One region of the Priestia sp. JV24 genome, then DNA from elsewhere that is predicted to be linked to it. Evidence: riboswitches for the same ligand, from Rfam matches in the RefSeq annotation. Region 1 holds a riboswitch; each other region holds the start of a gene.
The links. Region 1 has a riboswitch for S-adenosylmethionine ahead of metE (5-methyltetrahydropteroyltriglutamate--homocysteine S-methyltransferase). Riboswitches for the same ligand answer to the same signal wherever they lie in the genome.
Positions count from the first base shown of each region.

Region 2: linked by a shared signal. The riboswitch ahead of OK414_RS11365 (Na+/H+ antiporter NhaC family protein) and the one ahead of metE (5-methyltetrahydropteroyltriglutamate--homocysteine S-methyltransferase) in region 1 are both predicted to bind S-adenosylmethionine.
Region 3: linked by a shared signal. The riboswitch ahead of OK414_RS19880 (sulfite oxidase-like oxidoreductase) and the one ahead of metE (5-methyltetrahydropteroyltriglutamate--homocysteine S-methyltransferase) in region 1 are both predicted to bind S-adenosylmethionine.

Region 1 covers NZ_JAPCIN010000020.1:644,111-654,933, reverse strand. Annotated here, with positions in the region: gene araA (L-arabinose isomerase) at 1-563, shown strand, start outside; gene OK414_RS18715 (sugar porter family MFS transporter) at 715-2,094, shown strand; gene OK414_RS18710 (metallophosphoesterase family protein) at 2,354-3,229, shown strand; gene OK414_RS18705 (hypothetical protein) at 3,762-4,013, shown strand; SAM riboswitch class I at 4,094-4,204, shown strand; cobalamin riboswitch at 4,284-4,473, shown strand; gene metE (5-methyltetrahydropteroyltriglutamate--homocysteine S-methyltransferase) at 4,623-6,917, shown strand; gene OK414_RS18695 (acetate uptake transporter) at 7,059-7,676, shown strand; gene OK414_RS18690 (GNAT family N-acetyltransferase) at 7,821-8,321, shown strand; gene OK414_RS18685 (hypothetical protein) at 8,299-8,478, opposite strand; gene OK414_RS18680 (helix-turn-helix transcriptional regulator) at 8,717-8,917, shown strand; gene OK414_RS18675 (hypothetical protein) at 9,079-9,243, shown strand; gene OK414_RS18670 (DUF5301 domain-containing protein) at 9,275-9,688, shown strand; gene OK414_RS18665 (hypothetical protein) at 9,774-9,914, opposite strand; gene OK414_RS18660 (LysE family translocator) at 10,066-10,698, opposite strand.
Region 2 covers NZ_JAPCIN010000015.1:393,443-404,265, reverse strand. Annotated here, with positions in the region: gene OK414_RS11405 (DNA topoisomerase III) at 1-882, opposite strand, end outside; gene OK414_RS11400 (DUF2339 domain-containing protein) at 1,010-2,662, opposite strand; gene OK414_RS11395 (hypothetical protein) at 2,836-3,072, opposite strand; gene OK414_RS11390 (hypothetical protein) at 3,172-3,615, opposite strand; gene splB (spore photoproduct lyase) at 3,767-4,795, opposite strand; gene OK414_RS11380 (transcriptional regulator SplA domain-containing protein) at 4,907-5,155, opposite strand; gene OK414_RS11375 (LacI family DNA-binding transcriptional regulator) at 5,241-6,200, opposite strand; gene OK414_RS11370 (hypothetical protein) at 6,325-6,453, shown strand; gene OK414_RS11365 (Na+/H+ antiporter NhaC family protein) at 6,493-7,803, opposite strand; SAM riboswitch class I at 7,889-7,995, opposite strand; gene OK414_RS11360 (ABC transporter permease) at 8,097-8,864, opposite strand; gene OK414_RS11355 (ABC transporter ATP-binding protein) at 8,857-9,768, opposite strand; gene OK414_RS11350 (YtoQ family protein) at 9,939-10,379, shown strand; gene OK414_RS11345 (Ger(x)C family spore germination protein) at 10,541-10,823, opposite strand, start outside.
Region 3 covers NZ_JAPCIN010000022.1:127,609-138,431, reverse strand. Annotated here, with positions in the region: gene OK414_RS19895 (GNAT family N-acetyltransferase) at 1-195, shown strand, start outside; gene OK414_RS19890 (YjgB family protein) at 223-807, opposite strand; gene OK414_RS19885 (hypothetical protein) at 1,211-1,579, shown strand; SAM riboswitch class I at 1,724-1,830, shown strand; gene OK414_RS19880 (sulfite oxidase-like oxidoreductase) at 1,906-2,568, shown strand; gene OK414_RS19875 (molybdenum cofactor biosynthesis protein B) at 2,602-3,114, opposite strand; gene moaC (cyclic pyranopterin monophosphate synthase MoaC) at 3,127-3,615, opposite strand; gene glp (gephyrin-like molybdotransferase Glp) at 3,730-4,995, shown strand; gene OK414_RS19860 (WGxxGxxG family protein) at 5,431-5,703, shown strand; gene OK414_RS19855 (hypothetical protein) at 5,976-6,263, opposite strand; gene OK414_RS19850 (DUF3973 domain-containing protein) at 6,505-6,777, shown strand; gene OK414_RS19845 (DUF1232 domain-containing protein) at 6,821-7,462, opposite strand; gene OK414_RS19840 (manganese efflux pump) at 7,582-8,163, shown strand; gene OK414_RS19835 (MEDS domain-containing protein) at 8,587-9,156, shown strand; gene OK414_RS19830 (AraC family transcriptional regulator) at 9,408-10,280, shown strand; gene OK414_RS19825 (hypothetical protein) at 10,764-10,823, shown strand, end outside.

The sequences.
Region 1 (10,823 bases):
TCCCTGGTCTAGCCGTACAGCGCTTGATGGCACAGGGCTACGGCTTTGCCGGTGAAGGAGACTGGAAAACAGCGGCGCTTGACCGCCTGCTTAAAGTAATGAGCCATAATCAGTCAACGGGCTTTATGGAAGACTATACGTATGAATTGGCTCCCGGACGTGAGTCTGTGCTTCAATCACACATGCTTGAAGTAGACCCGACGCTAGCGGTAAACAAACCAAAACTAATCGTTTCTCCGCTAGGTATCGGTAACCGCGAAGATCCGGCCCGCTTAGTGTTTGACGGTAAACAAGGAGAAGGTGTAGTGGTTTCCATGGCTGACTTCGGTACGCATTACAAGCTGTTAATTAACGAAGTATCGGCATTTGAGCCGGAAGTTCCTGCTCCAAATCTTCCGGTAGCGCGCGTGCTTTGGAACATTAAGCCGAACTTCCAAGACGGCGTTAAAGCGTGGATTGAAAACGGAGGAGGCCATCATACGGTTCTTTCATTAAATTTAACGACGGATCAAATCGTGAGCTATGCAAAGCTTGTTGATCTAGAGTACGTCATTATTAAGTAAGCATCACTACTTTCGAGGGAGCGCTGCTTCCTTGAAAGTGAAAATATAGCGCAACTTAGTAAAAGAACGCCGTTTTTAGAAATAAATGAAAGCGTTTTAAATTTGTGTGATAGGAAGCAAAACTAAGACAATACAAAGGGGATCTATAATCATGAGTAAAGTATCAAGTAAGTTTATCTTCTTCTTCGGCTCATTTGCCGGTATTTTATTCGGTTATGATATTGGGATTATTGCTGGTGCAGAAGGTCATATCCGTGAAGCGTTTCATTTAAGTCCGCTCTGGCTGGGAATTGTGGTTTCGTCGCTAATGGGAGGAGCAATTATCGGTTCCATTTTAAGCGGATTATTAGGCGATAAGTTTGGACGAAGAAAGTTAATTTTAATTTCGTCGATCATCTTTCTTTTAGGCTCCATCGGTTCAGCGGTTGCACCAGAGGAAATTACGTTAACGATTGCGCGCGTCTTTTTAGGTACAGCAGTAGGAACGGCTTCTTCGTTAGTTCCTGCCTATATGTCAGAAATCGCACCTGCTAATATTCGCGGGAAGCTTTCAGGTTTAAATCAGCTAATGATTGTAATTGGATTATTATTAAGCTATATTGTAGCCTTTATTTTTGAGCCGGTTCCAAACAGCTGGCGATTAATGCTTGGCAGCGCCGGTATTTTTGCAATTGTATTATGCATCGGTATGATCAAGCTTCCAGAGTCGCCTCGCTACTTAATTAAAAATGGAATGCCAGATAAAGCGCGTGAAGTGCTGCGCACGCTTCGCCGGTCAACAGCTGAAGTGGAAGCTGAAGTGTCTGAAATTGAAAGCGTAGCTGTTCATGAACAATCAGGCATTAAGCAGCTGTTTCATAAAAAGTTTCGTTTAGCTTTAATTATCGGTGTCGGAATGGCAACTTTTCAACAGATTCAAGGCTCAAACTCAATTGTTTATTATGCAACAAGCATTGCTCGTCAAGTTGGTTTAGCCCCGCAGGTAGCTGCTGGCTTTACGGTTATTGTTGGGGTGATTTTTGTGGTGACAACACTTATCTTCCTGCAGTTTGTTGATAAATTCAACCGCCGTACCATTCTTACGATTGGCGGTGCGGGAATGGCTCTTTCATTTTTCACACCGGCTATTCTAGGAGCATTAGGCGTTAATGAAGTCGTCGTGAACTGGGTTACGTTAATTGCTCTTTGCTGCTTTATCCTTTGCTATGCGTTTTCTTGGGCGCCGCTTACGTGGATCATTGTAGGAGAAATTTTCCCGCTTTCTGTACGCGGAATCGGTGCTGGGATTTCATCTGCTTTTAACTGGACAGGATCGCTGGCAGTAGGGCTTGTGTTCCCAATTTTAGCTGATCAGTTTAGTTTGGGCGTTATCTTTTCAACGTTCGGAATCATTTGCATTCTCGGTTTATTCTTCATACGTTTTGTAGTTGTTGAAACAAAAGGACGTAGCCTAGAGCAAATTGAAACGGACATGGCAGCTCGGTCTGCAAGGAAGTCTTTAAGTCCAGTTGAACATAATAAGTACGTTTGATTATGGTGAACGCTCTAATTGTAAGAACCCTTTGCTATCTCAACAAGGGGTTCTTTTTTTAGATTAGTAGGATTCTAGCTTTTATGTTGTCCTATCAGTGCTTAACAAAATGAAAGGAGAGATAGGCTATGGAAACTAATTTAAATGTGCGTTCTGCTTACAAGAAGGTAGTGACCATCATCAACAAATTCTCATATAAATAAGTAAGCTTGTTTACTTTTAACTAAATTTATTTATTAATAGGGGGATTAACTAGTTGATGAATTTGACGCTTCATGAACGTTCTGAAAAGATATTAAAGCAAAGAATTAAACAATTAAATCCGAGAGATCCATTTAACTTTGTTTTTATGGGAGACAGCAGAGGTGACGGACCAAACGATAATTGTTTCACGATGAGCGGTGAATTTGAGCTTGTATTAAAAAAGGCGGTGGAATTGAACCCGCTGTTTATTATTCATGGGGGAGACACCGTCTATACAGGGAAAAAAGAGTATTTGGAGCACTTTGTTAAGGTTGTTGAAAAAATCGCACCAAACATTCCTATGTTTGTATGCGTAGGGAATCATGATGAACTGTACCTTGATGAAAGCAATCTCGAAAACTTCAGAGCCACTATCGGAAAAGTACACTGGGTTATCGATATTCCTGTCTTCAACTTCCGGTGCATCGCACTAAATAATGTCATCAGTCCCAAGAATAAAATATATGGATTTACAGATAGAGAGCTGAATTATTTAGAGCAGCAGCTAGAGGATGCTCCTCGTAATACCGTTGTAGCCATGCATGCGCAGCCAAATATTGGCCGGTGGTCAAATCTTGAAGGGTTTCCTGTAACGACTCCTCAAAGTCAAGAATTTTTTGATTTAATTCAAGAACACCGCGTAAAAAAAGTGTTAGTCAGCCACGTGCATGCGTATGACGAGCAGTTTATTAGAAAAAACAGAAACGGGTCGTTTACGCTTGGAAGAGGCACTGATTTTGTATTGTCAGGAGGCGCCGGTGCTCCCCTTGATTTTGAGCCGCCTTTAATTTTAAATAATTATAATTTTACAGAGTTTTTTGTAAGCAGGTACGACATTTTAGGTCCTCTTCTTTGGAAGGATTTTGGACGACCTCGAAGAAATTGTTTGTAAAAACAAGAAAGTAGAAAGCTAGGTTCAAAAAAAGAGGCTGGGACAAAAGGGTTTTAGACGAAATGAAAAACGAACCATTGATCAAGATGTTTGATTAGTGGTTCGTTTTTTTTGTTAGGGTAAACGTAGGTTTCATGTGTATAGATCTTTCTAGCAGGTGATTGGAGGACAAGACGAAGACTCCTGCGGGAAGCGAAGTCTTGTACGGAAATCAACTGCGGTGTCACAAGCGATTCAGCTCATGTATCCCATTTGCCTTTAGATTGAATTCATTTCGTTATGTCTCAACCTCTTTTGGGAAAATGTGCATAACTCTTAACGAAACCTTGTAGCAGAAGGTTCAGTCAAACGTTATAATAGATAATGAATGATGATATATTCTCTATATTTGTCATATATTTGTATTACATATGTAATTAAAGAAAAACATTCACTTGATATACTGTTTAATGACTTAACTTTATCTTAAAATTCACAGTGAACTGCCTGTTTATAGAGGCTTAGAATATACACAGCAAATGGAGGAGCAATCATGGCAAACGAAAAGATGCAAGAAGGACTTAATCGTTTTATCAAGGAAGATTTAAATGACCTTTTAGGTAGACTGTTCCCCTTAATGGACCGGGAGTGTGCCGAAGAAAAAAGAAAGCTTATTGAAACAGCAGTAGAGTACATTTATTCGTCAGGATATCACCAAGGAGCAAAAGACTTGATCGAAACACATCGAAAAGACGATTACAAATTGTTAAGACAAAAATTAGCGTCAGCACCTCCTGAAAACTAATTTTTTTGCAATTTCTTTTGACAGCATAAATCTAAGGTGTTAAGATGGCTCTACATTCAAAATATTATAAACAATTAAAACTCTTATTGAGAGAGGCGGAGGGACTGGCCCTGTGAAGCCCGGCAACCATTTAACATTCTTGTTAAAAAGGTGCTACATCCTGCAAAGCGTACAGCTTTGAAAAATAAGAGAGGATTTCATAGATACTATGCCTCTCTATTCATGATAGAGAGGCTTTTTATTTTATGTGAAGGTGTTTTGAATGAACAATTTTATAAAAATGCATCAGGTGCTGTGTAACGAATGTACGCAGCTTAAAAGGGAAGATCGGTGAAAAGCCGGCGCGGTCCCGCCACTGTAATGGGGAGCAACTTATTAACCACTGTTTCATGTTGAAATGGGAAGGGATAAGAAGCGATGAACCTAAGTCAGGAGACCTGCCTGTTGTATGCACTTAAGCTCTACGGGATATAGAGAGGAGTGAGGAATACGTGTTGAGAAAAACAGACTATCTCAACTTTAGTTAAGTATGCGTATCATCTCTCTTTTCATTTCGAAAAGAGAGATTTTTTAGTTTATCGATAAAAAAATATACAGGGAGTGGAAAAAATGAGCAGTGTAAAAAGTTCAAATGTAGGTTATCCAAGAATTGGTGAAAAACGAGAATGGAAAAAAGCGCTTGAGCAGTTTTGGGCAGGAAAACTAGAGAAAGATATCTTTCTACAGGAAATTGAAGCTCTTCGTCTTGGGCATCTAAAAAAACAGCGTGACGCAGGAATTGAACTGATTCCAGTCGGCGATTTTAGCTTATACGATCACGTGTTAGATACAGCCGCTATGTTTGGTTTGGTGCCAAAGCGCTTTGAATATGACGGAGGACCGGTATCGCTTGAAACGTATTTTGACATCGCGCGAGGAACAAAAGGTGCGGTAGCTTCTACGATGACAAAATGGTTTAACACAAATTATCACTACATCGTACCCGAGCTTGAGGAATGTACGCCGGCACTTGTAGAAAATCGACCGCTTCAATTTTACAAAGAAGCAAAAGAAAAGCTGAATATCAAAGGTAAACCCGTTATTTTAGGTCCAGTAACATTTGTGAAGCTGTCAAAAGGATATAAAGAAAGTGAGTTTGAAAAAGTAGTTGAACAATTTGTTCCGCTTTATGCAACTATTTTAGCGGAGCTGCAGGCAGAAGGCGTCGAGTGGGTGCAGATAGATGAGCCGGTTTTAGCTACAACGCTATCAAAAGAAGAAATCGCGCTGTACAGAGAAGTCTATCAAACTTTGAAGGAAGCGGCACCGAATGTAAAAGTCATTTTGCAAACGTATTTTGACAGCGTTAATCACTATAAAGAAGTAGTTGCTCTTCCTGTTCATGGTATTGGCTTAGATTTTGTACATGACCGAGGCGAAAATCTCACGGCGCTTAATAAATATGGTTTTCCAACTGATAAAGTGCTGGCAGCAGGAGTGATTGACGGACGAAACATTTGGCGTGAAAATTTGGATGAACAACTTTTAACGCTTAGTGAAATTGAAGAAGCCGTATCAAAAGACCGTTTGATTCTGCAGCCTTCATCAAGTCTATTACATGTTCCTGTCACGGTAAAAAATGAAGAGACGATTGATCCAGTATTGAAAAATGCGCTCTCTTTTGCAGATGAAAAGCTGAAGGAAATCACGCTGTTAACGAAAGCGGTACAGCAAGGAAAAGAAGCAATAGAAAAAGAAATAAGTGTAAGCAAACAAGCGATTCAAGCATTAAATGGATCATCTTTTCGAAATCATCAAGACGTGCAAAAAGAGCTGAAGCAGCTGCACAGTTATAAAGCAGAGCGCCAAGCGCCGTTTGACGTACGTCAACGCGTTCAGCAAGAAGCGTTTCAGCTGCCGCTTCTTCCAACGACAACGATTGGAAGCTTTCCGCAAACAAAAGAAGTGCGAAAAGAGCGTCTAAAATGGCGTAAAGGAGAACTAACAGACGAAGCATATGAAGCGTACATTAACGAGGAAATCAAAAAATGGATTGAAATTCAAGAAAATATCGGCTTAGATGTACTTGTGCACGGAGAGTTTGAGCGTACGGACATGGTTGAGTACTTCGGTGAAAAATTAGGAGGCTTTCAGTTTACGAAGTTTGGCTGGGTGCAATCTTACGGTTCTCGCTGCGTGAAACCGCCGCTTATTTACGGAGATGTCTCGTACGAACAGGCGATGACAATAAAAGAAACGATCTACGCACAGTCTCTAACAAATAAGCCGGTTAAAGGAATGCTGACGGGTCCGATTACAATTTTAAACTGGTCGTTTGTGCGTGATGATATCCCGCGCTACGACGTGGCAAATCAAATTGCGCTTGCTCTTAGAAAAGAAGTGGAAGCACTTGAAAGTCAGGGCATCTCGATGATTCAAGTAGATGAACCCGCGCTGCGTGAAGGACTGCCGTTAAAACGAGAAAACTGGGAAAATTATTTAAACGCCGCGGTGTACGCATTTAAGCTAGCCACGGTATCCGTGCAAAATCAGACGCAAATTCACACGCATATGTGCTATTCAGAATTCGAAGAGATTATTGATGCGATCAAAGCGCTTGATGCCGACGTCATTTCCATTGAAACGTCCAAAAGCCACGGTGAATTAATTTATGCGTTTGAAGAACATACGTACAATCAAGGAATTGGACTTGGCGTATATGATATCCACAGTCCGCGCGTACCGAAGCTTGAAGAGCTGACACGAAATATCGAGCGCGCTTTGAAGGTGCTTGACCCTGCACTGTTTTGGATTAATCCGGACTGCGGCCTTAAAACAAGAGGAATCAGCGAGACGGTTGAAGCCTTAAAAGTGATGGTTGAGTGTGCAAAACAAACAAGACAAAATTTATTACAAAACGTTTAATAACAAGAAAGTAAAGATCAAGTAGTGTAAACGCTACACTGCTTGGTCTTATGGGTTTTTAAAGGCCAAAAATATCCATTGACACTTCCCGTAGATTTTTGTATCTTTTTAAAGGTGTTTTTAAAATCAGGGAGGTACAACATGAGTAACAACAGCACGCAGCACGTTAAAATTGTAACAGCAGATCCATCAGCGCTAGGCCTATTCGGACTTGCCATGGTGACACTTGTTGCATCGTTTCAAAAGCTTGGGGTAACCGATGGTGTTTCATTGGTATTGCCATGGGCAATTTTTTTAGGCGGGATAGGGCAGCTAATCGCGTCTATGCAAGATTTCAAACATAATAATACCTTCGGCGCAACGGCTTTTGGTGCCTTCGGAGTATTTTGGCTAGGTGTAGCTATGACATGGCTTATTCAGCTTGGAGCATTTGGGGAAGCGCTCGCAAAAGAAGCGGATCCGAAGCAGCTAGCATTTGCTTTTGTCGGCTACTTGATTTTCAGCGTTTTTATGACAGTTGGAGCAATGGGCACTCATAAAGTATTATTTATTATTTTTGTGTTAATTGATTTCTTATTCATTGGATTATCGCTAAGTACATTCGGTGTGGCATATGAGTACACGCACTTACTAGCAGCAGTGTCAGAGCTATTGATTGCTCTGTTTTCATTCTATGGATCTGCAGCGGCTGTATTAAATACTCACTACGGTCGAGTTGTGCTTCCGGTGGGCAAGCCGTTTGGTGCATTTATCAAATAATCAAGACGTTAATTAAAAAGCGAAGTAGGATTGAATTCTGTATGCTGCAGAGGTCAATCCTTTTTTGTTTGGGCATTTTTATATATAGTAGAAAGAGATAGTTATATGTAATAGAAGCTTTTAGAGAAAAAAGAGAAATACATAATGAAAGGAAACGTTCCAATGATTATAAGACAAGTGGATAAAAAAGATTTAAACCAATTAATTACGTTAGAAAACAAAGGCTTTACACCCGAAGAAGCTGCCTCAAAAGATGCATTTATCACGCGGATTAACACCATTCCTGATACGTTTATCATCGCCCAAGAAAATGAAGAAATAATCGGATATGTGAACGGTCCCGTCATTTCAGCACCGTTTATTACGGATGATTTGTTTGAAAAAACGATTTCGAACCCTGAGACAGGCGGTTATCAAAGTATTTTAGGTATCGTTGTAAATCCAAAGCATCATCACAAAGGAATTGCCAGTATGCTGCTAAGGGAGTTTGAAAAACAAGCGCAGAACAAACAGCGCTTAACGGTTACGTTAACATGTAAAGAAGAATTGATTCCTTTTTACGAAAAGAACGGATATGTGAATCAAGGAGTTGCGGAGTCTCAGCATGCAGGCGTCAAGTGGTTTAATATGAGTAAGAAGCTTTAATGTTACTACTATGAATTGCTTCTTGCACCGCTAATGATTTCCGTGCAAGGCTTCGCTTTCCGCGGGCGGCCGCTGAGCCTCCTCGTCGCTTGCGCTCCTGTGGGGTCTTACCTGTTACGCTTTCCCCGCAGGAGTCTTCGCTTTGCCCTCCAATCATCAGCTAGAAGCACCTGCATACACGAAACCTATGTTCACCATACCTATAAAAAAATTAGTACGAGGTGAATTCTTAATCAAACTCGTTCGCATTGTCCTTCAACTAACCTATTTTTGTTCCAACCTCTATTTCAGTTATGTAAAAGACTCTATTTTGTCAAACATATTTGACAGTAACAAAGGAAATAATATAAGATATGGATGTAAAAAGTTTTTTACATTTTAGAGATGAGTGATGAATGGTGGAAAATCGAATTAAAGAACTGCGTAAAAGCAAAAAGATGTCTCAAGACGAACTGGCAAAAGTATGCGGCGTATCGAGACAAACGATTAATGCAATTGAAAACAATAAGTATGATCCAAGCTTAACGCTAGCTTTTCAGCTGGCTGAGGAGTTGGGAGCAACAGTAGATGAGCTGTTTTTATTTCATAAATCATGATGAGTTAGTTAAAAAGAGAAGGTAATGTGAAGTAGTGATCTTACTAGTAGAAGTTTTGACATTTCTGTACTATAAGCTAAAAGCACATAAGTAAATAGTAGATCAATATTATTTCTATCACTTTATAAAAAGAGATTTACAGAGCAACGGTGGTGAAAGGAATGAAAAATCGAGCTGCCGGAGTAGCTCTTACAAGTACGGGCATGTTACTGTTGATGGTAACGTTAGTACTTCCTGTTCCGGGATTAACGTATAGTTTACTTGTAGGAAGCAGCATTCTACTAAAGGGCTGCGGAACAGGAGGAATAAAAAGGTGTATCACGTGAATGCAGCGTGATGTAGAAAAGGAGGTTCCTTTTGAAAAAAAGAACGATTATTATAGCTGCACTTTTATTTATCGTCGTATTTTATTTTACATATACCGGGAAAGCCCATCAGTTAAAAGACGTCATAAAAGTAGATGAAGCAAACGTTACGCGTATTGAAATAGATACAGACGAAGGAAAGCGTGTAGTAGACGATAAAAAGAATATAAAAGAGATCGTACACTCTTTGTCACAGGTAGAAGTAAAAAAAAGCAAGGAGCTCGACCAAAAGTTTGACCAGGCTTACTGGATAAAAATCGTCGAAAATGGAAAAGACGCGTACGGCTTAACGATTTACGATAATGACTACATAAAAGCGTTTAGCTTTGAAGATAAAAAACAGGCGACATATACGATTGTTAAAGATCAAAAAATGGATGTTAAAAAGCTGTTTTCAACTAAATAAACGTGTAAACCTACTAAAAAAGACAGCCTGCGCTGTCTTTTTTTATAAAATAATAGATTGAAAATTTAGATTATTTTAAGCGGGATTAATCCTTGCCTATATAATTAATAAATGATTGAATTAGGTCAATATCAGGGTTAACTAATAGTGCTGGAAGAAGGCCAAATGTTAATAATACAAGGACGTTTGATCCAATAAAGATGCGAAGTGCTTTTTTGATTTTCATGATATTTCCTCCCTTTTTTATATTTTCGTATAAAAAGAGAAAAAAATCAATAGAAATGTGACGAAATTGTGAACTTTTTGTCTGATAGTCCCTGATAGATGATAAAAATTCCCTCTCTATACTAGATAAAGAGGGGATATAGCACGTCATATTAAAAATACATGCGCAGATTCCCAATAAACCGGTAGAGGAAATAGCATGAAAAACCGATTAAGATACATCCTGCCGCAACAGAAACCCATTTAATATAAAGCTGATTCAGCACTTTTCTAGTTCCGGAGACAATCGTCATTAAGCCTAGGTCATGAATTAAAATCCCTGTTAATATTCCGGCAGCAATCAGCAAGAAATGAAAAGAATGAGAGGATTGAAGCGAATTGGTCAGCACCGTTCCAAACACGCTGAGCCAAAAAATGAGATTGCTAGGAGAAATCGCAACAAAGATCCCGTTCACATAAGAAGAGGCAAATGACTTTTTTATGTGCTCTCCAGGAGCCGTTATATCATGGTCGGCATGTTTAATGCTGTCATAGCCAATATAAAGTAAAAAAAGCGCTCCTATAAGCCACATGATAAGCTGTATAAAAGGAGCCGATAAAAAAGAAGCCAGTCCAGAGTAAAGAAGTACAATTAGTAATAAATCAACCGTCATGCCCCCGAGTCCGACAACCCAACCGTGAAGAAACCCGTTTTTTAAACCTTGCTTTGTCATTTCAATCGTCACCGTGCCAACGGGGAGGGCAATCGAAAGACCGAGCAGCACATTTGTTAAAAATAACGTCACCAAAAACAAAACCTCTTTCAATCTCGTATCTACTATCGTTTTCCGTTTAAGTGGTCTTTCATTATATAAAAATATGTAATAAAATTCACTGTTATGTATAAAAAAACATATGATGAATATAAGAG
Region 2 (10,823 bases), on a different contig from region 1:
AAGTACATTTAATGTCTTCTTAGCAGAGAAATTAAAGCGTTTGTTAGCATCCCGCTGCAGTTCGTTTAAGTCATAAGGAAGCGGCTGCGCTTCTTTATGCATTTTGCGCTTAATTGTTTTTACAACTGCTTCGCCTGATAATTTTGAGTGCAGCTCTTTTGCGCGTTTTTCATCAAAAATGCGCTTTTCATTGCCCTTTTGCCAAGCTGCTTCAAAAGATGAAAACTGAGCTGTAAGCGTCCAATATTCACTAGGTTTGAATGTATTGATTACCTGTTCACGCTCAATTATCATCGCAAGGGTCGGTGTTTGGACCCTTCCTGCCGATAATGGTTCTTCGTATTTAGTCGTTAACGCTCTCGTTACGTTTAAACCGATAAGCCAATCAGCTTCTGAACGGCAAACCGCTGAGTCATACAAGCGGTTAAACTCTTTTCCTGGTTTTAACTGTTTAAACCCATCACGAATTGCTTTATCCGTTTGAGACGAAATCCAAAGGCGTTTAAACGGCTTGTTCCAGCGTACCTTTTCCATAATCCAGCGGGCTACAAGCTCTCCTTCACGCCCGGCATCAGTCGCAATAATTAACTCTCCAATATCCTTTCTTTTTGCTAGATCGGATACTGTGCGAAACTGAGAGCTCACTTTACGAATTACTTTCAATTTCATTTTCTCAGGCATGATTGGCAGATCTTCTAATCGCCATGTTTTATATTGGTTATCATAATCCTCTGGTGTTTGTAATTCAACTAAATGACCAAGTGCCCATGTTACGACATACTTTGGCCCTTCAATATACCCTTTTTTTGTTTGTGTGCTGCCAAGTACGCGCGCAAGATCACGTGCTACACTTGGCTTTTCTGCTAATACAAGTGATTTCATTTTATGTATACCTCCAATTCACTTGTTCCATTATACATGATTGTATACCTTTTGTACGACTTCAGGATTAAGTTTACATAACACGATTATAATAAATAAAGCTGAAGAATTTCTCTTCAGCTTCTAGCTACTTCTTTTTATAAAATAGGCGTGAAATAATTAGACCGATAGCTCCTAAGACGATAAATAACAAGGCCCTTATAGCCATTGGGATAAAAGGTAAATCATATAAAACGAGTTTAAAAAGTGTTAAGAACAAAATGCCCACGCCGACATACGTTGCTGTTTTAAACGTTTTAAGTGCTCCTATAATGAATGCAGCAATGGACAGCACTAGCCAAACGGCCGTCATAATAAGCGTTTGTGTATTAGCGGAAAGATCAGTGGTTCCAGCGACCGTCACTTCCGTTGCAAAAATTAAAGAAAGAATAGAAAAAACAATACTTCCTCCAATTTTGAACGTATCATGCTCATCTTTTTCTGTTTTTTGAATGCTGATCCATATAAATACTAGAATAGATGCTAACACAACAAGCCAATTTAATGTCGGAAGAGACAGCACTTGTTCGATTGGTGTAACTAAGATATACGTTGCGCTCAGTATATAAATCGTAAAAGAAAACAGTTGATGAAGAAGATTTTTGTACGTCATGGCGATATAGTAAACCGCAAGCCCTTGAATCACATATAAAATCACTCCTTCTCTTAAATCGACGAGCTGATGAATAAAAAACGCTACTGCAACAATTAAATAGGTGATAAAAAATTCAAATTTCTCTTTAGAACTTCTAACTGCGTAAGCACCTAATACGTAAATAATAACTAACGCAAGCAGCACCAGTGTAGTCGTACCATCGTCAAAAACGGCGAGCAGCCAGCCGTACGTAACTGCCAAACTCGATAAAAGGGTAAACGCATATATTTGCAGTACGGACTTTGATAGAAAAAAACTAGAAAGTAAGCATAAATGCTGAATAAGAATCGCCATACCTAATAACCCTTTTACATCATTATCACCAACAAACGAATAGTAAATCAGTAGGGTAAGATTTAATAGTACCGCCGAAAGTACATATAAAATAGAATATTTTTGTTTGACTGCCACATATAAAAAGGCTATATACAGAAACGTTTCATAGCCGATGAAAACAAGCGCATTAGGCGAATTACTTTCAATAAGAAACGGAACTAGTACGCCTCCCACGGCGCTAATAATACCTAGCGCCTGCGAACGATAAAAGACTGTTGCTGCAATTCCTAAGATGATCCAAGTCGCATTTAGCATAAAAGCCAGCGTTGGTCCTGCTAAATGGTATAGGCTATGCATGGCAAACGTCGTTAACATGAGAATAGGAATAGCTCCTCCTACAAGTACTTGCCCGAGCACCAGCCTGCTCTTTTTAATTTGAAAATGACCTGTCACAGCAAAACCTATCGAAAGCACAAAGCCGAGAACAACTTTTGCTTTTTCATTCATTAACCCATAGTCAGAGGCTGCTTTAAATCCCCATAGCACGCCAATGATAAATACAAAAATAAAAATTCTCGGCAGCCATGTTTGAAAAAGAACTTTTTCCCAATCAACAGGCTCTTCTATTGCCTGTGAGCTTTTAGCTGCTGTTGGAGCAGGACGTTTAGTCGTCTCCTGGCGCTGCTTGGGAGGAGCGTGAACTGCTGGTCTTGGAGAATTTGTTTTATATACGAGCGACTTTAGCTTGGCTACGTCTTCTTCTAAACTGCTTATTTTTCGTTCAAGTTCTTCTATTCTTTCTTTTTCCATTTTCTCTCACCCTTTCTCTTTAAAGTATTTGTGATGTTTATATGTATATCTAACAGAACTTAACTATTATACCATTAAAAGGGATATCACTTAGAAACATTCTATTTTTAGCAAAAAAAAATACAGCGCCCTTTTCAAAAGAAAAGTTCGTTGTATAGGAGGTGCTGCATTTTTTATGTCACTTTCTCGCTGTATGTACTATGAAATCCCGCTTCGATGTGGGCTACTTGAAAACTATGGTGACCAATTAAATATTTAACAATATCCACACGGTCAATTTTACCGGGCTTATTGTTCATTGCTTCTCGCACCATAGATTGAAATGTTTCTTTGCAAAACTTCTTTTCATGAAGCAGAATCGTTTCACAATACTCTTCATGGTCTCCCTCTGAAATACGATAATAATGCATTTCTTTCACCCCTTTTTAATGTTATATCTATTACATACCCCAAATATTGCTATTTTAACAAATTAATTTTATTATTCTTTATTTTCCCATGTATATGGTTTATAGGGCAACGTTTCGAAACTCGTCGTTATAAATGCTAATTTGAAGCCGCTGAGAAAAACGTTCTTGTTCGATATATGTTTCAGGCATTAATCCAACAGGATATACCTTAGGGTTTTCGCCACTTCCTAATATGTATACATACATCTTTCCTTCGCTTGTATATCGAACCTTCGTCGAAATGCCCCCTTGCCCTTGAAGAGGCGCATACACAGCTCTTACATTATCTCTTATTTCTTGTACAAATCCATGCAGTTCAATATCTGAATCATAATAATGGTTTGCTTCATACAAGCCGTAAATACGAGACTTATCGATATCACATAATATGTTCCAAAATTCAGATAAATCTTCTTGAAACAACACTTGAATAAAATTTCGTGCAGCTTCTTGCTGTTCGCTTGTTAATTCTTTTGTTAGCGCAAACTCTTCATTTTTTAACATCTCAGTCACCTCCCTTATGTATGTAATACGACAAGAGATACAAATAACCTCTTTTTTCAGCTTATTAGCAACCAATTTATTTTTTACGTTAAAAATTAAAAAGCTATCTCGACTAAGATGTCAAAATAACTTTTCAATTACTGTAGAATAATTACGTAAAGTACTCGATTTTTGCATTTGGAAAATACTGATCAATGTAATATTCCAACGTCTCTCTTAATTCTTGTTCTTCATCTTTTGCGTATACATACTTTCCAATTCCGTAACGCCCCCACTTGTAGCGGCGCTCTTCTTCATTCATCTCAAGCTTTGTTTTCGGATAGTTTTTCTCAATCACCCGTTTGGCTGGCTTGGTAAAGCGATGCTGAATCATTTCAAATGTAATATCATCTCTTGACTCTTCAGGTATAGAAGCATCAAGCTTTTCAAACAACTGACGATACCCTTCCTGCCAACCTTCATGAATGTAAATAGGCGCCACAATAAAGCCAAGTGGATATCCGGCTTTTGCAACTTTATTAGCAGCCTCAATCCGGTAATCAAGAGGGGATGTACCGGGTTCAAAGTTTTTTATAACATAATCCGCGTTTATGCTAAAGCGAAAGCGCGTGCGGCCATTATGCTTAGCATCCAATAAATGATCCACGTGATGAAACTTAGTCACAAAGCGCAGTTGACCTAGTTCACTTTCCCCAAAATATTCAATCGCGCGCTTTAATGAATGTGTTAAATGGTCAATTCCTACGATATCAGATGTACAAGCCGCTTCAAATCGCGTTATTTGAGGGGCTCTTTCCTGCATATATTGCTCTGCTTGACCTAATATTTCTTCAACATTCACGTACGTGCGAATATATGGTTTGCTTCCCATTGTTGTCTGTAAATAACAATAGTGACAGTGCCCCATACACCCTGTTGCAAATGGTATTGCATATTCAGCTGACGGTTTAGATGTATCAAATTTCAATGTTTTACGCACGCCAACTACTAAAGTCGACTTGGCATTGCGGTATTTTTGCAAATCATTTTTTCCCGGTATATTACGGACTTGATTATGAGAAGTTGTTTGACGAATCTCAATTCCCATCTTCTCAAATTTTTCTTTTAATTGAACACCAAGCGGGTACTCCATTGCCCCTGGCTCAATATATACTAATTGAGGTACAAAAGGTTTTATCATCATGTACACTTCCTTTTTTCTAATACTAATAGCGTTTGAAAAATAAAAAGACTCTATCCTTGGTAATTATTTTTCAAACAAAAAAGACTCTCTGTTTAAGAGAGCCTTGCGTCAGTCATATTGTTCATAATCAAATATCTTATTATACATTTTTTCAGCTTCTTCATACGTTGAATACACGGCATCATCTTCAGCTAACAAATGATAAGACTCATGTAAAAACAGCGCCTTTTCACCTTTATTTTCAGGATGTTCAACAATTTCAGCCTGATTAATATTCGCAACGTTTGCCGTATGAGGATTTCGGTAAATAACAAATACTTGATCTCCCACCTGATATTCTTTTTTCTCCACGATCATCATCCTTTTCTTCTTTCTTTACTCGTATGATGTCCGCTTTTGCTCATTTTATCCGGTAAAAACACCTCATGGCATCATCAAGAATTCATACGCTTTTACGCTCAATAAACCGAAAAGGGAGCTCAATTTTCTGAGGAACCTTGCTTCTCACTAATGTAAAAAGCGTTTCTCCCATTTCCTTAAGAGGAAGTTCGATCGTTGTTATTTGTAAATAAGAAGAAAGCGGATGATTATCAAAACCAATGATAGCTAATTCACCAGGAACTGAAATACCCGCTTGTTCGCACTGAGCTTTTATTCCGATAGCGACTTGATCGTTTGTTACTAAAAGCGCCTGAGGCCGATTTTTCATCTGCACTAGTTTTTCAACCACTTTTTCACCATCTGTCACGTTCAAACAGCCTTGAAAAACCCATTCCGGATGATAAGGCTGATTTATTCTTTCTACATATTCTTTGTATGCTTGTTGCCGCTGTTGACTATTCGTACCCGTCATTCTTCCAATACAGTAGCCAATATCCGTATATCCTTTTTCTTTTAAATACAGGAGCGCCTGCTTAAAAGCTGCATAATGATCAACGTATACGGAGCGAATAGAACGATTCTGTACGTTTTCGCACACGGCTATCGGACCGTACTGCTGATAATATTCAATCGTGCTCCAGCTGCTTGCTCTAGAACAAATAATCACTCCATCAACTTGCTTTGTTTTTAGCATATGAAGCGCTTCTTCTTCTTTTTTCACATCATAGTTCGTCTGACAAATAACAAGCTGATACTGCTTTTCTAACGCCTGAGATGCCACTCCTTCTAAAAGCAGACTAAAATACGGATGATTAATAAAAGGCAAGACGACGGCAATCATATTTGTTTTCCCTTTTGATAAGTGAACGGCATTAATGTTTTGTTCATAATTAAGTTCGTGAATAACCTGCTCTACCAGCCGGCGTTTTTCTTCTTTTACATACGGATGATGATTTAGCACCCGGGATACAGTCGAAACAGATACACCAGCTTTTTTTGCGATATCTCGGATATTTGTCATGTTTTCACCTTTTTCTCTTGCGCTGAAACGCGTTTCATACTTTATTCTCATTATAAAGTGAAACAGCAAGAAGCTAAACCCGTTACCATCGTGTTTTTACTCATTTACGTAAGGAGGTCATTTCATGGGTATTTTATTATTCATTTTATTATGCGGAATTGAAATTGGAGGAGCGGCTTATGCACTTAAGCAGAACGAGACGCTTTGGAAGGAGTTAGATGATGAAAAGCCGACTGATTTTTTAAAACAGTAAAAAACCCTTAAAAAGAACATTCTTTTTAAGGGTTTGATATTACGCAGCTTCTTTAGATGACTTTGACTTTTTATTTAAACGAGGAAATCCAATTACAATTGCAATGATCCCGCAAACCGCTGTTAACATTGGGTAGAATGTAAATGGAATAATCTCAATCGGTGAAACTTTAGCAAATCCTGCTGCGAGAAGCATTTGTGCGCCGTAAGGGATAAGCCCTTGAACGCTGCATGAAAACAAGTCAAGCAGACTGGCTGATTTACGATTATCAATTGAATACTTATCAGAGATTTCTTTTGCTAACGGACCTGCCGTAATAATTGAAATCGTGTTATTAGCCGTTGCTAAATTTGTTAAACTTACCAGTCCAGCGATGCTGAATTCTCCGCCTTTTTTCGTTTGGATACGTCGTGTTAATAAGTTCAATAAGAACTGAATACCGCCATTATAGCGAATAAGCTCAACCATTCCGCCGATTAGCAGAGATAAAATAATTAACTCTGACATTCCGCCAATACCTTCTGTCACAGTTTTAGCAAGAGAAGAAAGCGTGTAGCTTCCGTCAGCTAATCCGATCACGCCGGCCAATACAATTCCTCCGGTTAAAATACTTAATACGTTTGCACCAAATATCGCAGCGACTAAGACGCCCACATAAGGTAAGATTTTAAACCAGCTGAAGTCTTTAATTTCTACTGATGACGTGTTGCCTAGCGTCATTACAAGCAATAAAATTACCGTAACAATCGCTGCAGGAAGTACAATAAAAAAGTTCACTTTTAATTTATCTGACATATTTGTTTTTTGCGTACGAACTGCTGCAATAGTCGTATCAGAGATTACGGATAAATTATCTCCAAACATTGCACCACCAACAACGGCAGCAATTGCCAATGTAATGGATACATGCGCTTGCTCACTGATCCCTACAGCGATAGGCCCTAGCGCTGCGATTGTTCCCATTGACGTTCCCATCGAAATTGAAATGAATGCGCCAATAACAAAGATTCCGACTACCACTAAGCTTTGCGGAAGCACAGACAGAGCTAAGTTTACCGTTGAATCAACAGCTCCCATGCCTTTAGCCACTTGAGAAAAAGCACCTGCTAAAATAAAAATAAGCACCATAATAATGATATCAGGATGTCCTGCTCCTTTAGCAAAACGTTCCACTTTTACATTAAGTGAATCTTTGCGGTTCATAGCCAGCGCCACAATGGCTGCAATGATAATGGCTACTAATACAGGCAGCTTATAAAAATCTCCCGTTATAATTCCTGATCCGACAAACAGGACTAAAAAGACGCCCAGCGGTAACAGCGCCCAACCGTTTCCTTTTTGTTGTTCCATTCTTAACACCTCTTGTTTACGTAATAAAAAAAGACCTCTTCTTATTGATAAGAAGAGGTCTCTTATTTGTATCATAAGATTACCCTTCTCATCTTCCAAACGAAACATCGTCTGCTGGATTTGGCACCGCACTGCGTACAGCCAGTTGCCGAGACATCATAGGGCCAGTCCCTCCGTCTCTCTTGATAAGAAGTTTATAGTTGTTTTAAAAATAGTCTTTTACTACTGTAAGCTCTTTTTATTTAATTGTCAAATGCTATTTTAGAAAAATATATAGTGCGAAAATTCTCACATCAATTAGCTACGTCTCGTTTCAAAAACGCTGCCCATGCCACGCCCATAAAGAAGACAAAATGCGCCACCAAGATGAAAATGGAAAATGGAATTGTCATGCCGTCAAACATCGTCTTCATCCCGTCCATATACTGCACAAAGTTCGTGTTGGCGAACAGTAAAAATTTCCCCCACCATAAACCAAACTCTGATACTAGTCCTGTCACAGCTTTCGCCCCGATACTTACAACTATAGCCAGACTTGAAGCAAGCGCGCTGTTTCTGAATAAAGACGACAGCATAAATGCGAACGTCATCATCATAAACGTTTCCATATACGCACTGTCATACGTAAGCGTAATATTTTTAAGCAGCTGCGCATCTCCTTCTAGACTGGTAAATCCAAAGAACAAGGCTCCCCATACAAACGAAAACAGCAAATAGCTCAGTAAATAATACAAGCTAATTAAAATGAGGGTTAGGTACTTGGATGCTAAAATCGTTGAACGTCTAGCAGGGCGAATTAAAAGAAGCTTAATGGTACCTGCCTCAAACTCTTTTGCAACCATTGACCCTCCAACAGCAAGAGCGAAAAATTGAACGAGAATCAGCATACCTGAACTAAATGACAGGAAGTTCAAAATGTTGTCTTCTGTTCCTGCACTGTTTGCTACTTTTTTCATTAATAGAGCCATACAAAGAGTTAAAATACCGATGGTAATAAACGTGACTTTTGTGCTTCTTTTGTGAAACCATTTCATATGTTCATTTTGAATTAGCTTAAGCATGGTGCTCTCCTTCCGTAACGGACATAAACGAATCTTCAAGCGTCTCATACACAGGAGTGATTCGGTAGACTAAAATATCGCTGTCCACTAATTTTCTATTTACAGCTGGAATTTGTTCTTTTACAATCGCCACGTCGATAATATGTGATCTCATCGTTACTTCAAATTCTTGTGATAAAAGATCCGCTGCTTTTTGCGCGTCAGACAACTCAAATTCTACGTACATTCCTTGGTCTTGACGATTTGGAGATAGATCTTGAATGGCTTTTAACTCACCGTCTTGAATAATGCCAACGCGGTCACATAATGCTTCTACCTCTTTTAATAAGTGGCTCGCGATTAAGATTGAAATTCCTTCTTCCCTGCAAAGCGTTTGTAAATATGTACGAAATTCTCTCATTCCCGCTGGGTCTAGACCATTTGTTGGTTCGTCTAGTAAAAGCAATGCAGGCTTATGTAAAATGGCTTGAGCTACTCCTAAACGTTGTCTCATCCCAAGAGAATACGTCTTCACTTTTGCATGAATGCTGTTTTCAAGCTTTACTAAAGCAATCACTTCATCCAAGCGTTCTGATGTGATCCCTTCATGCATATTCGCAAAGTGTTTTAAATTTTGATAGCCCGTCAGATAATCATAAAACTCAGGGTTTTCAATAATCGCTCCAATTGATTTCATAGCTGATGTAAACTGTTCTTTTAAAGGAAATCCATTGACGATAATTGTTCCCTCTGTTTCTTTGATGAGTCCTACGACGGTACGAATTAACGTTGTTTTTCCAGAGCCGTTTGGACCAAGCAATCCGAAAATCTCACCGCGCTCAACCGATAAGGATACATCATGCAAAATGGTTTTCTTCCCAATTACTTTACTGACATGATCTACTTGTAGCACTGTTTCTGTCATCATGTACATCCTTTCTTTAATTAGCAATACGCCTTCTATTGTTTCTCTTTTTTAACTATTTGTCTACTATAACCTTATTTTTGGAAAAGTAGCCCATTCAAATCATTCGTATTATCCGCTTACATTTGATAAAATAAAACAAACTTTAGTTAGAGGAGGACTTCTACATAATGAACTTAACCGTATACCTTGCTGGGCAAATTCACGATAACTGGCGAGACGAAATTAAAAACCAAGCAGAACAATTAAACCTTCCCCTTACCTTTGTCGGTCCCATGACAGACCATGACCGCTCCGACAACATTGGAGAAGAAATTTTAGGAAAACAGCCTAACGCTGTCTTAAAAGATGAAGCTGCTTCTCAAATTAATAATTTACGCACGCAGGTGCTCCTTAAAAAATCTGATGTGGTTATTGCTTTATTTGGCGAAAAATACAAGCAGTGGAACAGCGCAATGGATGCGGCGACAGCCATTGCATTAGATAAACCGCTAATTTTGGTTCGCCCTGAAAAACTGCATCACCCGCTTAAAGAACTGTCAAACAAAGCCCAAGTTGTAGTCGAAACGCCAGAACAGGCTCTTCAAGCATTAGCTTATATTTTTGAATAACAACGAATAAGAGCTGTCGAAAATCGGCAGCTCTTATTTGTTGTTTATTGAAGGCTCCGTACGAAGCATGCGATGAGTATTTCGTGGGAAGTCTGAGATTATTATTTTTTTGGGTTTTTTTCATTTTTGACATAACGATAAGCAAAGTTACAGTCGGGTGCTTACTTTTTTGACCCGGATGCTCCATAATCTTTAATCGTTAACTTCACATCATAGTTAATTGGCACTTCACTAAATGTTTGATCCCAATTTTCTTTGACCCTCATCCATGTTCTAGGCTGCTTAATTCTCAATTGATTTCCGAAACCTGCAACATCAACTTTATATTTTGTTTGCATTTTTTCTAGTACGTTTGTTACCAGGTACTTTACTTTTTTTTCTGAAGTTTTTTGCGCATTCTGTAAAAATTGATTATTAAAAGCGCTCCCTGAGGTCATCCAACTT
Region 3 (10,823 bases), on a different contig from region 1:
CCTCAAAAAGAACGTAAAAAAGGCTATGCCTCAAGCTGTGTATCCACGCTTTCTCAGCTTATGCTAGACAGAGGTTTTCAAACGACAAGTCTATACACAGATATGACAAATCCTACGTCTAACAAGATTTACATGGAAATTCGCTATGAACACGTAGCCGATTCCGCATTAGTTTTACTTCATGAAAAAAAGTAGCAGGCTGTCTGCTACTTTTTCTATTACTTAAGGTTTTTTAACTAAATTAACGTGATTTAACGTTTTGCTATCATCAAAAATGAATTCAAGATCATAGGCGCCGGCATGATAGGTGTACTTCGTTTGAGTAGTACCATCACCTTTTACTTTGCCTGTAAAGTTCGGCTGACCTAATTCTTTCTTTAAGTTAGCTTGCGTGATGGAGCCTAGATTTGTTTGACGCTCTACATTTGTACCAAAATAGCGGATTTCGTTAATGACGTTATTTTGATCATAGCCAAATGCGTATCCAGGGTGACCCATTTCCGCATGATAGTAGTCAAAGTTGTTTGATGAACCTTCAGGCGGGGGACCGAACTGATCGCGAACGTCTTGACGCAGTGTTTTGCCAATTTTGAAGTCTACCGTTAAGCGTGGCACCTCACCTTTTACTGCGGCGTTGTAAATTTCATTAATGTTTTTTACAGCTGTTTGACTTTGACTGTTTGTTTCTTGAGATGTAGCTGCATGTGCTGGTGTATCAAGCTGAGCGACAGGAGCAAATCCAAACGCAGCAATTCCTGTAATCGTTGCAGCCGCCGCTGCTTTTGATATTCGTTGTTTCATTTTCATGATTTTTTCCTCCTATATATAACGATTTAGCAACCTCAGTCTACCTAAAAGAACAGGTAGGCCAGAATAGTCAAGGAGTCTTAGTTTAGTTGGTAACTGATATATATAATGTAACACGTCTTTTAGAATGTAAACGTCAGTTAAAGTGAAAAGCAAAAAACGATTCATTTATCATAGGCGAAAAGATTGGTTTCTGTTCCTTTATTAGGTAAAAAAACGTAATATAGAGAGGGTTCTAATGTTTTATAAAAAACTAGATAATAATTGTAAGTATGATACAAAAAATCAAGTATTTGTTAAATGTATATATTGCTGCTGTGTATCTAGGACTTGGCGTAAAAACAAGTTTAGGGAAATCTGTTGTATTAAATAGAAGAAAAAGAATGGTAAAGGAGAGAAAGTAGTGTCAAAACGATTTGTGCTCACCGTAGCGGCTGGAGGATGTATCATAATCTTCGGCGCGCTGCTGCTCTTAAATTGGGAAAGAGTGTTTGGAGATTATCGTCCCGTTCAAACAGCAACAGCTGTATTCAAGTTAGAAGTGGGAAGTCAAGGTGTAGCAAGGACTACAGATTCAGACGATGCTCTTCATTATATGGTGAAAAAAGGACATTTAGATGAATATATTCAACTGATGAATGAAAAGGGATACGTGTTAAAAGAAAAAGATATTGATCATAATCGACTTGTTTTTAACGATGGACAAGAGGATGAGCAAATTTACTACAAGCGCTTTGCCAGGAAGTATACGATGATTGATGGAGAAGGGTAAAGGATTTACATGGTATTTTAGTAGACTAAAACCTTATAACCCTATCTGTTTTTAAAGTTTTTTGGCGGAAAAGAAAAATAATATTGACAATTATGACAAAAAGCTTAATACTGACTTTATTACATAAAACAAATACAATTTGTTTCCTTATCAAGAGAGGTGGAGGGACTGGCCCTGTGAAACCCGGCAACCGCTGTCTATGACAGAATGGTGCCAAATCCTTAAGAGTGTATCGCTCTTAGAGATAAGGAAGAAGCTGAAACAAAGCTCTTCCTTATTTATTTAAGGAAGGGCTTTTTATGTACAAAAAATAATGAGGTGATAATTTGAACAAAGCAGACCGTATTAAACGAATGAAAACACCGGAAATTGATCCAAAGTATGAAGGACGAGTGCCTCCGGGTCAGGTAGTAACGGAGCGCTTTCCGATTTTACATGAAGGCGACGTGCCGGAGTATAACTTAGAGGAGTGGACGCTTCGAGTGTTTGGATTAGTAAACAAAGAAGTGACGCTTTCGTATCAAGATATATTGGACATGCCGCAAATAACGGTGAAATGTGATATTCACTGCGTAACGAGATGGACAAGGCTTGATAATGAATTTACGGGCGTGCTGTTTACAGACTTTTTAAAAGCAGTTGGCGTGGAGTTAAAAAGTAAATACATCATGCTGCATGGAGATAATGACTATACGTCAAACATTGAAGTAAAAGATTTACTGAGAGACGATATTCTTCTCGCTCATTCCTTTAACGGAGAGCCGCTTACAGCTAAGCACGGATATCCGCTGCGATTGGTTGTTCCGCATTTGTACTTTTGGAAAAGTGTTAAATGGCTTCGAGGCTTTGAAGCTATTGATGAAAATCATCCTGGCTTTTGGGAGCAAAACGGCTTTCATCTTAGAGGAGATCCGTTTAAAGAAGAGCGTTTTTCTGGAGAAGATTTAGGTATTCCAGAAGATGAGTGGGTACATAAAGACTATGATTAATGAAAATGCCTATGCGTGTGCATAGGCATTTTGTCAGCGCTGGCGGTTTAATTCCCACACAACATGGCGAAGTTCAGGCAAAATCAGCTTGGTCATCGCTAGACGAACCGCACCGCTTGATCCTGGTGTAGAAAAAACGGCTTTTTCGTTAATCGTCCCGGCAATTGCCCGGCTCATAATCGCAGCGCTGCCAATATCTTCGGTGTAGCTCAGCATGCGAAACAGCTCGCCAAACCCAACGATTTCTTTATGAATCAGCGCTTGAACGGCTTCAATGGTGACGTCTCGTTTTGTGATGCCCGTCCCGCCGTTTGTGAGAACAACGTCAATGTTCTCATCACTGCAGCCAGCAAGTATGGCTTGTTGAATCGACGTTTGGTCGTCTTTTACAATTTCATAGGAAGCGATCTGCATGTCGTGTTCTTTCAGAAGCTGGATTATTAGCGCGCCGCTTTTATCGGTTTCTTTCGTACGTGTGTCTGATACCGTAATGACTTTGCAGCGAACGGGCTGAGTTGCTTTAGATTTATGTTCGTGTACGCTCATTATGTACCTCCTTTATGATTCCATACGTTTATAGTCACCGTTTTTGCCGCCAGATTTTTCAAGCAGATACGTTTCGCCGATAATCATGCCTTTATCAATGGCTTTGCACATATCATAAACGGTTAGAGCGCAGGCAGAAGCAGCGGTTAAAGCTTCCATTTCAACGCCCGTTGAGCCTTCCGTTTTAACCGTTGCTTCTATTAATAAACGGTACTGATCATTGCTTGTATCCCAGTCAAATGAAAGGTTTACGCCTTTTAATAAAAGAGGATGACACATCGGAATAATGTCAGACGTGCGTTTTGCTGCCATGATTCCCGCTACTTGTGCGACAGCAAGGACGTCGCCTTTTCCAATTTTATGTTCTACAATGGCTTCGTGAATTTCTTTGTTAACAAGTATGCTTGAACGAGCTGTTGCGACGCGGCGCGTAATAGATTTTTCGCTAATATCGACCATGTTGGCACGGCCTTGATCATTAAAATGTGTAAAAGAAGACATCGGTGTTTTCATCCTTTTTCAGTAAATTTTGTTGTATGATAGAAATAGTGAGATATGCTATGATTTTACACCATAGTGCAAAAAGTGAACAGACATAAAGGAAGTGAAGAATGTATGTTAGAAAGCAGAACACCTATTTCAATTCCTGAAGCAATTGAAAAAGTCATGACATATAAAAGAAAAGGCAGCATCGAGCGCGTATCGATCACCGAAAGCTATGGACGCTATTTAGGAGAAGATATTATCGCCGACCAAAACGTTCCTCATTTTAATAAATCGCTTTATGACGGCTTTGCGGTTCGAGCGCAAGACTGCGTAGAAGTCTCAAGTGAACATTCTGTAGAGTTCGAAGTTGTAGGTGAAATCGGCGCTGGCTCTGTTTTTGAAGAAGAAGTAAAGCCGTTTCAAGCGGTGCGCATTATGACAGGAGCGCAAGTGCCTCATTCATGTGATGCGGTTGTGATGCTTGAAGTAACGAAGTCGTATGAAAAAGAAGGCAAAACGTATATGGCGTTAAGCAGGCCAGCTTCAAAGTGGGAGCACATTGCGTTAAAGGGAGAAGAAACAAAAAAAGGAGACGTGCTTGTTTCGAAAGGGACGCGAATCAATCCGGGCGTCACGGCTTTTTTAGCTACGTTTGGCTATGCGGATGTCGCCGTGGTGAAGCAGCCTGTGGTTGGTGTATTAACAACGGGAAGTGAACTGCTTGATGTGAACGAGCCGTTAGAACCAGGAAAAATCCGCAACAGCAATTCTTATATGGCACTTGCGCAAATCGTAAGAAGCGGGGGAATTCCGAAATATTTAGGGAAGCTTGAAGACGATTTTGACCGCTGCTATGAAGCGGTAGAAAAAGCGCTTGAAGAAGTGGATATTTTACTGACAACCGGTGGGGTATCCGTTGGCGACTATGATTATTTGCCGGCTATTTATGAAAAGCTTGGTGCGAACGTGCTGTTTAACAAAATTGCGATGCGACCGGGAAGCGTCACAACAGTCGCAGAACGAAACGGACAGCTGCTGTTTGGACTATCAGGAAATCCTTCTGCTTGCTATGTCGGGTTTGAACTGTTTGTTCGTCCGATTGTTCGCAGTTTTTTACATTCACCACTGCCTCATTTACATAAAACAAAAGCGGTGTTAAACGGACGTTTTAAAGAACCTAATGCTTTTACGCGAATGGTGCGAGGAGAGATTTCAGACGAAGGCGGAAAGCTTGTTGTGACGCCTGTTGGCATGGACAAGTCAGGCGCTATTTCGTCATTAGCTGCAGCAAACGCGCTGATTGTTCTTCCAGGAGGAGAGCATGGATATGATAAAGGAACAGAAGTGAACGTGCTGCATCTTGAAAAAGAAGGTACGAGCTCGCTTTGGGTATAAAAAGTTTATTTTTTATGTAAAAGTTCTAGTCTGAATAGTGTTCAAAATGCTGGTAGATCAATAATGTATCAAATAAATGAAAAAGCGAGTAGGCGAACGGGTCCTTGAGTATTAAGGGCTCGTTTTTATGATGTGTTCTGGAAAGAGCGATTATGTTAACTATAATTGTATAACATATACAGCCTGGAAATGAAAAAACTACCTTGGAGTTAGGGAGAAGGTAGTTTTTTCTATGATGTAATTAGATTTCATGAGTGATGCTTCATTGCATCTTGGCTAGTTTGCTTAATAGACAAGAAATATATTCATACTAATTTCAAAGGCTTCTTTATTTTGGGTATTAGTGAGTAGTTTCAAAAGATATATTTACTTAACGAATAGTAACTAATAACGTTGGGAACTTTATCTATTAACAAAAGGAAAGGAGGAGAAATTATGCGAAAAAAATGGTCTGTTTTATTATGTACGTTAGCTTTAGCTATGATGACTTTCATCTTGCCGGTTAATGCTGAAAACAATAACGTAGATAGAACAAATTATAATGATGACGTAAATACTTATAATGATGACGTAAATACTCGAAATGTCACTACAGCAACTGATGTGGATGATGACAATGATTCACCTTGGGAATTACTAGGATTACTAGGATTAGCTGGTCTTTTTGGTCTTAAAAGAAGAGATGACCGTGAAGAAAAAGTTCGTTAGTATCTATTTTGCATGAGTAGAGATAAATAATGGTTGTCAAAAATTAGCTTTCTAAAGAGTCCATAAAGGTGTCTTCTAGCAATTAGGGACACCTTTGTTATTTTCTATAAAGCACATTACGTTGACTGAATCTGTGTAGGCTTTACATAAAAAGTAGAAAAAGCTCCCTATTTCTGTAGGGAGCTTTTCTGCTGCAGAATCGTTTCTCCCATAGATCGATGCGTGGCGGCATCTTCCACAGGTTAAGTAAATAGTGGAATATTATTGGTATTTTAACTTACAGCTTTTAGTTTTAATTTAGAGTTCAAGCTCCATAAGCTAAATAGCCCGGTCATTAACCCAAGTATAATGCTAGACCAAAGTACCTCACCTGTTAATGAATAAATAAAAGGAAAAAGAACAAACCATAATCCGCTAATAAGGGGAATCCAGTTTTGCCATGAATTCCATCCTGGTTTATTCGCTCCTAAAAGAGATGTGATGACTTGGAGAATTCCAAATACAATACTTGCTGAAGTAGCTCCTCTATCGTATGAAAAACCAAGCATCCACGGGGCAATAACAAACTAAATACCGATTATAGCGTTAATAATACCTCTTATTTTCACCGCATTCCCTCCTCAATGTATGACACTCTTTATGATGTCATTATTAAACTATATGTTTGTAAGTGATGTGTGTTGAGTATTCTTCAACGCCTGTTGAGATTTTTTCAACTTTTAATATAGGAACAAGCACTTCTGTTGATCAGTTCTCATAAGATGTTTCAAAATCAAATATAAGAAAGAGAGTGGAAAACGAATGTACTATTGCGTTACTTGCTGCAGATTGCAAAATGAAAATCTTATTAAGAGTAAGCTGTTTGAAAATGGAGTCTATATAGATCCATTTGTAGGAGAGAAAATCCCTTTAGGTATGTGTGCACATAGATGCAACCACGAGTCATGCAAACGATGTGAAAAAGAACAAATCATCAAAAAGATTGTGCCAAAGGAATTATCTAAATTAAAGAAAGCCATAGAATATTTACCTGCTCATCGTCATGATTCAGAAAAAGTTCCGTTTTCACAATAACTAGCGGCATGCCGCGTCCAGTTCGCTTAATAAAATTCAGTTTTTATTCTGTAAGCTGATTCATCACTAGTTGTACAGCTATTGCATCGTCTAAATAGCCGATTGGAAAGACATAGTCTGGGATAATATCGGTAGGCAAAATAAAATACAATAGCGCACTTCCTAAAATAGAGCGTTTGGCAGCTGACGTTTCTTCGTTACAGTATTCAAGATACATTTGCTTTAGTTGATCAATAAAGGTTCCGACACTGCCTACTTGCTCTATTTTGGTTTGAAAGTTATTACAAATCATGCTGTGTCCTTCGTCTGTCTGTGCATATTGTTTATATTTTGTTAGTTCTTGTTCTACACGTTCAATCGTAAAGTTTGTATCCACTATATTAAAAGATTTAAGTATTTCTTGAATTTTATCGATGGAGTAATGAATGCCTGTTTCTAGTTCATTTTCTGTATGGTTTGAAGCAGCTCCAGTAGGGTCAATCAATGCTTCAAGAGGAGTATTTAAATAGTGTGCAAATTGTTTTAAATGGTGTAGATTTGCTTGCTGTTTTCCATTTATAATCCGTGAGATAGTTGCCGTATCAATCCCCGTAAGTGAGCTAAGTTTCCGCATAGATAAAGCATTTTCCTTTAATAAAGACCTTAATAACAAACCAAGGCTTTGGTCATGTTGGATCTTAGACATAGCGATTCACCTCTTCATATTTTTCAACGCGCAGTGATTATTGTATTGAAGGTTTATCAACAATATATGCAACAAATAAGCAAATCTCCTCAACATTATCAACAAAAGGAGAATACAAAATGGAATGGTTATTCATATTAGGTTTTGCATTATCATCGAGTATAGATAACTTCGGTGTAGGAATATCATACGGAGTTCGAAAGGTAAGGATAAAATGGCTTTCTAATTTACTGATAGCGGCTATTTGTTTCCTCTTTAGCATGGTGGGAATTACGTTTGGTAGGTGGATTTCAACCATCTTACCAGGAGTTTTCCATGTTATTGTAGCCGTCGTATTATTAACGCTAATTGGGATTCGAATTATTTTATTAGTCGGCTCCCAGAGAAATAACGGAATTGATCAATTAGATAGTACGGGTCAAGTAAAAGTACACTCTATTGGATGGATAGAAAGCAGTGTTTTAGGTGTAGCACTTTCAGCGAACGCACTTACAAACGGTCTAGGAGCTGGTTTGCTTGGGTTATCACCTTTAGCTATTTCGCTTACATCAGCATTTGGCAGTTTTATCACAGTATGGCTAGGGGTAATGGTGGGGCAAAAAGCCGCAAATGTTCAAATTGGGAAATTTACATTGAGTCAATGCGGAACGTTAATAAGCGGAATTACGATTTTAATTGTAGCCTTTACTCAAATATTTTAAAAGAAAAGGCGCCACTTACTAAAGCAAGTGGTGTTTTTTTTGTGTGTTTTGTAGTAACTAGTTTTCCATAGGTTATACAAACTAAAAAATAGATGATTAATACTCTTATCAATGCTACATAAGAATTTATTTAATGAAGAGGTAAGAAAACTTCATTCTTTCTTATTAAGTTTTAATCGTATTTGAGAAGGGTATAGTATTATTTAGTCAAAGCGCCGGAATAACTGTCGCAACTGTTATCTCGTTTGCAATCAATATAGATACACTATTCTAAAAACCAGCTGTACACCCCAAAACAAAGCTGGGAACATCTAGTTTTGACAGACAAGAATGCAAAGCGTAGAATTGTTCTAATGAATAGATAATTCACTAGTTTAAGAGTCTTAAAATTTAGGTTGATTTTATATAAGGGAGCGTACACACTTGAAAAATCAGTTTGCTCAATTAATACAGAATAATGAAAGCGTTCATATTTACTACAATATTGACGATATGAGAAGTTACTTAGATAATCTTGTGTCTTATATTGTTTCGGGGATTGAACAAGAGAGACATACGTTAGTTATCGAAAGTGAGAGACTAATTCCGCTGATTTTTAAAAAATTAGAGGGAATTCTGACTAAAGACCGACTAGCATATATACATACCATTAATAATTTTGATTATTACTGTTCAAGTGGAAGCTTTCAGCCTGCCATCATTTTTGAACATCTCTCTAAACACTTAGATCCTTTTTATAAAAACAATACGGCTTTTCAAATATGGGCTCATGTCGAATGGGGACAGCAAGAAGGAATTATACCTATTTTAGAAGAGTTTGAAAATGAAGCCGACAAATTAGTAAATAAAGGCGGATTACATTTAGTATGCGCGTATGATGAAGAGAGAGTACCGGAAGTTCTTAAACTTGCTTTAATGAAGTGCCATCCATACTTAATTTTAGAAAACAAAATTATTCCATCCAATTTATATGTAATGACAGATGCAGTGTAAGTAATAGTGTGCTTGAGCTTTTATTTTTAAAAAACAAAGGTAAATAAAGAGCAAATAAAGAGGCTTATAATTTAAGGCTCTTTATTTGTTGGTTTCTAAAGTTATTATGCTAGCTGAAATTGCACCTTGAATAACTTGTTTAAGTGTGTAGGAACTTATGAATAGAAGGAAAAAGCCTGCATAACTGTGCATGAAATGTCGGATAGCCTTATTCAAATCCTGTTATTCTGATAATAAGGGAGGTCATACAAATGGATTTGCTTAGAAATATGAATAGAGCTTTACACTATATTGAGGAGAATTTAACGAATGATATCGACTTTAGAGAAGTAGCAAGGCTGGCTCTTTGCTCTGAGTATCACTTTAAAAGAATGTTTTCTTTTCTTGCAGGTATTACTTTATCAGAATATATTCGCCGAAGACGACTTACACTTGCAGCATTTGAACTTAAAGATAGTAACATTAAAGTCATTGATGTTGCGATCAAGTACAATTATAGCTCACCGGATTCGTTTACAAGGGCTTTTCAAAATCTACACGGTATAACTCCTTCGGAAGCTAAAAAAAATGGGAGTTCACTTAAAGCATTTCCAAAAATGACCTTTCAGTTATCAATTAAAGGAGGAAATGAAATGAATTATCGAATTGAGGAAAAAGAGGCCTTTCATATAGTTGGTATTAAAGAAAGAGTTCCTATCATTTTTCATGGAGTTAACCCAAAGATTGCTGCTATGTGGGAAAGCTTAAACGATGAAACAGTACGTAAATTAAAAGAACTTTCTAATGTTACACCATTGGGTTTGCTTAGTGCATCTCTGAACTTTTCTGAAGGGAGAATGGAGGAAAAAGGACAGCTGGACCATTATATCGGTGTAGCTACAACTAAGGATTGTCCCGATGATTTAGTACAACTTGAAGTGCCAGCTGGAATATGGGCTGTATTCGAAGCAGTCGGACCATTTCCTGAGACATTACAAAATGTATGGGGACGAATTTATTCAGAATGGTTTCCATCCTCAAATTATGAGCAAGTAGAAGGGCCGGAAATATTATGGAATGAACATAAAAATGTAACGTCGCCAACCTTTAAAAGTGAAATATGGATACCGGTGTTAAAAAAGTAATGATGACTCCGTAATGAAGAGAAAAGGTAGAAAAAGCAGTAAATGTTCAAATTGGGAAGTTTACATTAGGTCAATTTAGAACATTAATAAGCGGGATTACGATTTTAAATGATTTTGGTAACATATTTTTATTTGTAGTGATATGTCTTTGTTTAATTATTTTTCCGGTTGTCCAATTCTTTTCAGCAAGGCGATATAGCAGCTAGATTGGTATAGACTATATAAACTATTTATTTACTGCAAAAAATTCTTTTTTATCCTAGAATTCAATAAGATAGAGCAGATTCCAAACGGCACTGAGCAACTAAGAGAAAAAAAGAGGAATGATTTAAATAAACCCAAGTTTAAAAAAAAATTGTTATCATCTATTGAGATAAGTAGTGAAATAAGTATGGAGCTAATGGCCGCAGTTATAACAGCGAACACAACACAACATACCATACTAGTTCAACTATATGCTTATGCCTCTTTTGATTCTTTACAATGGCATCAATTATGAAAGAAGAAGGAATTCCTAATACAATTCCAAATGGTGAAATTGAA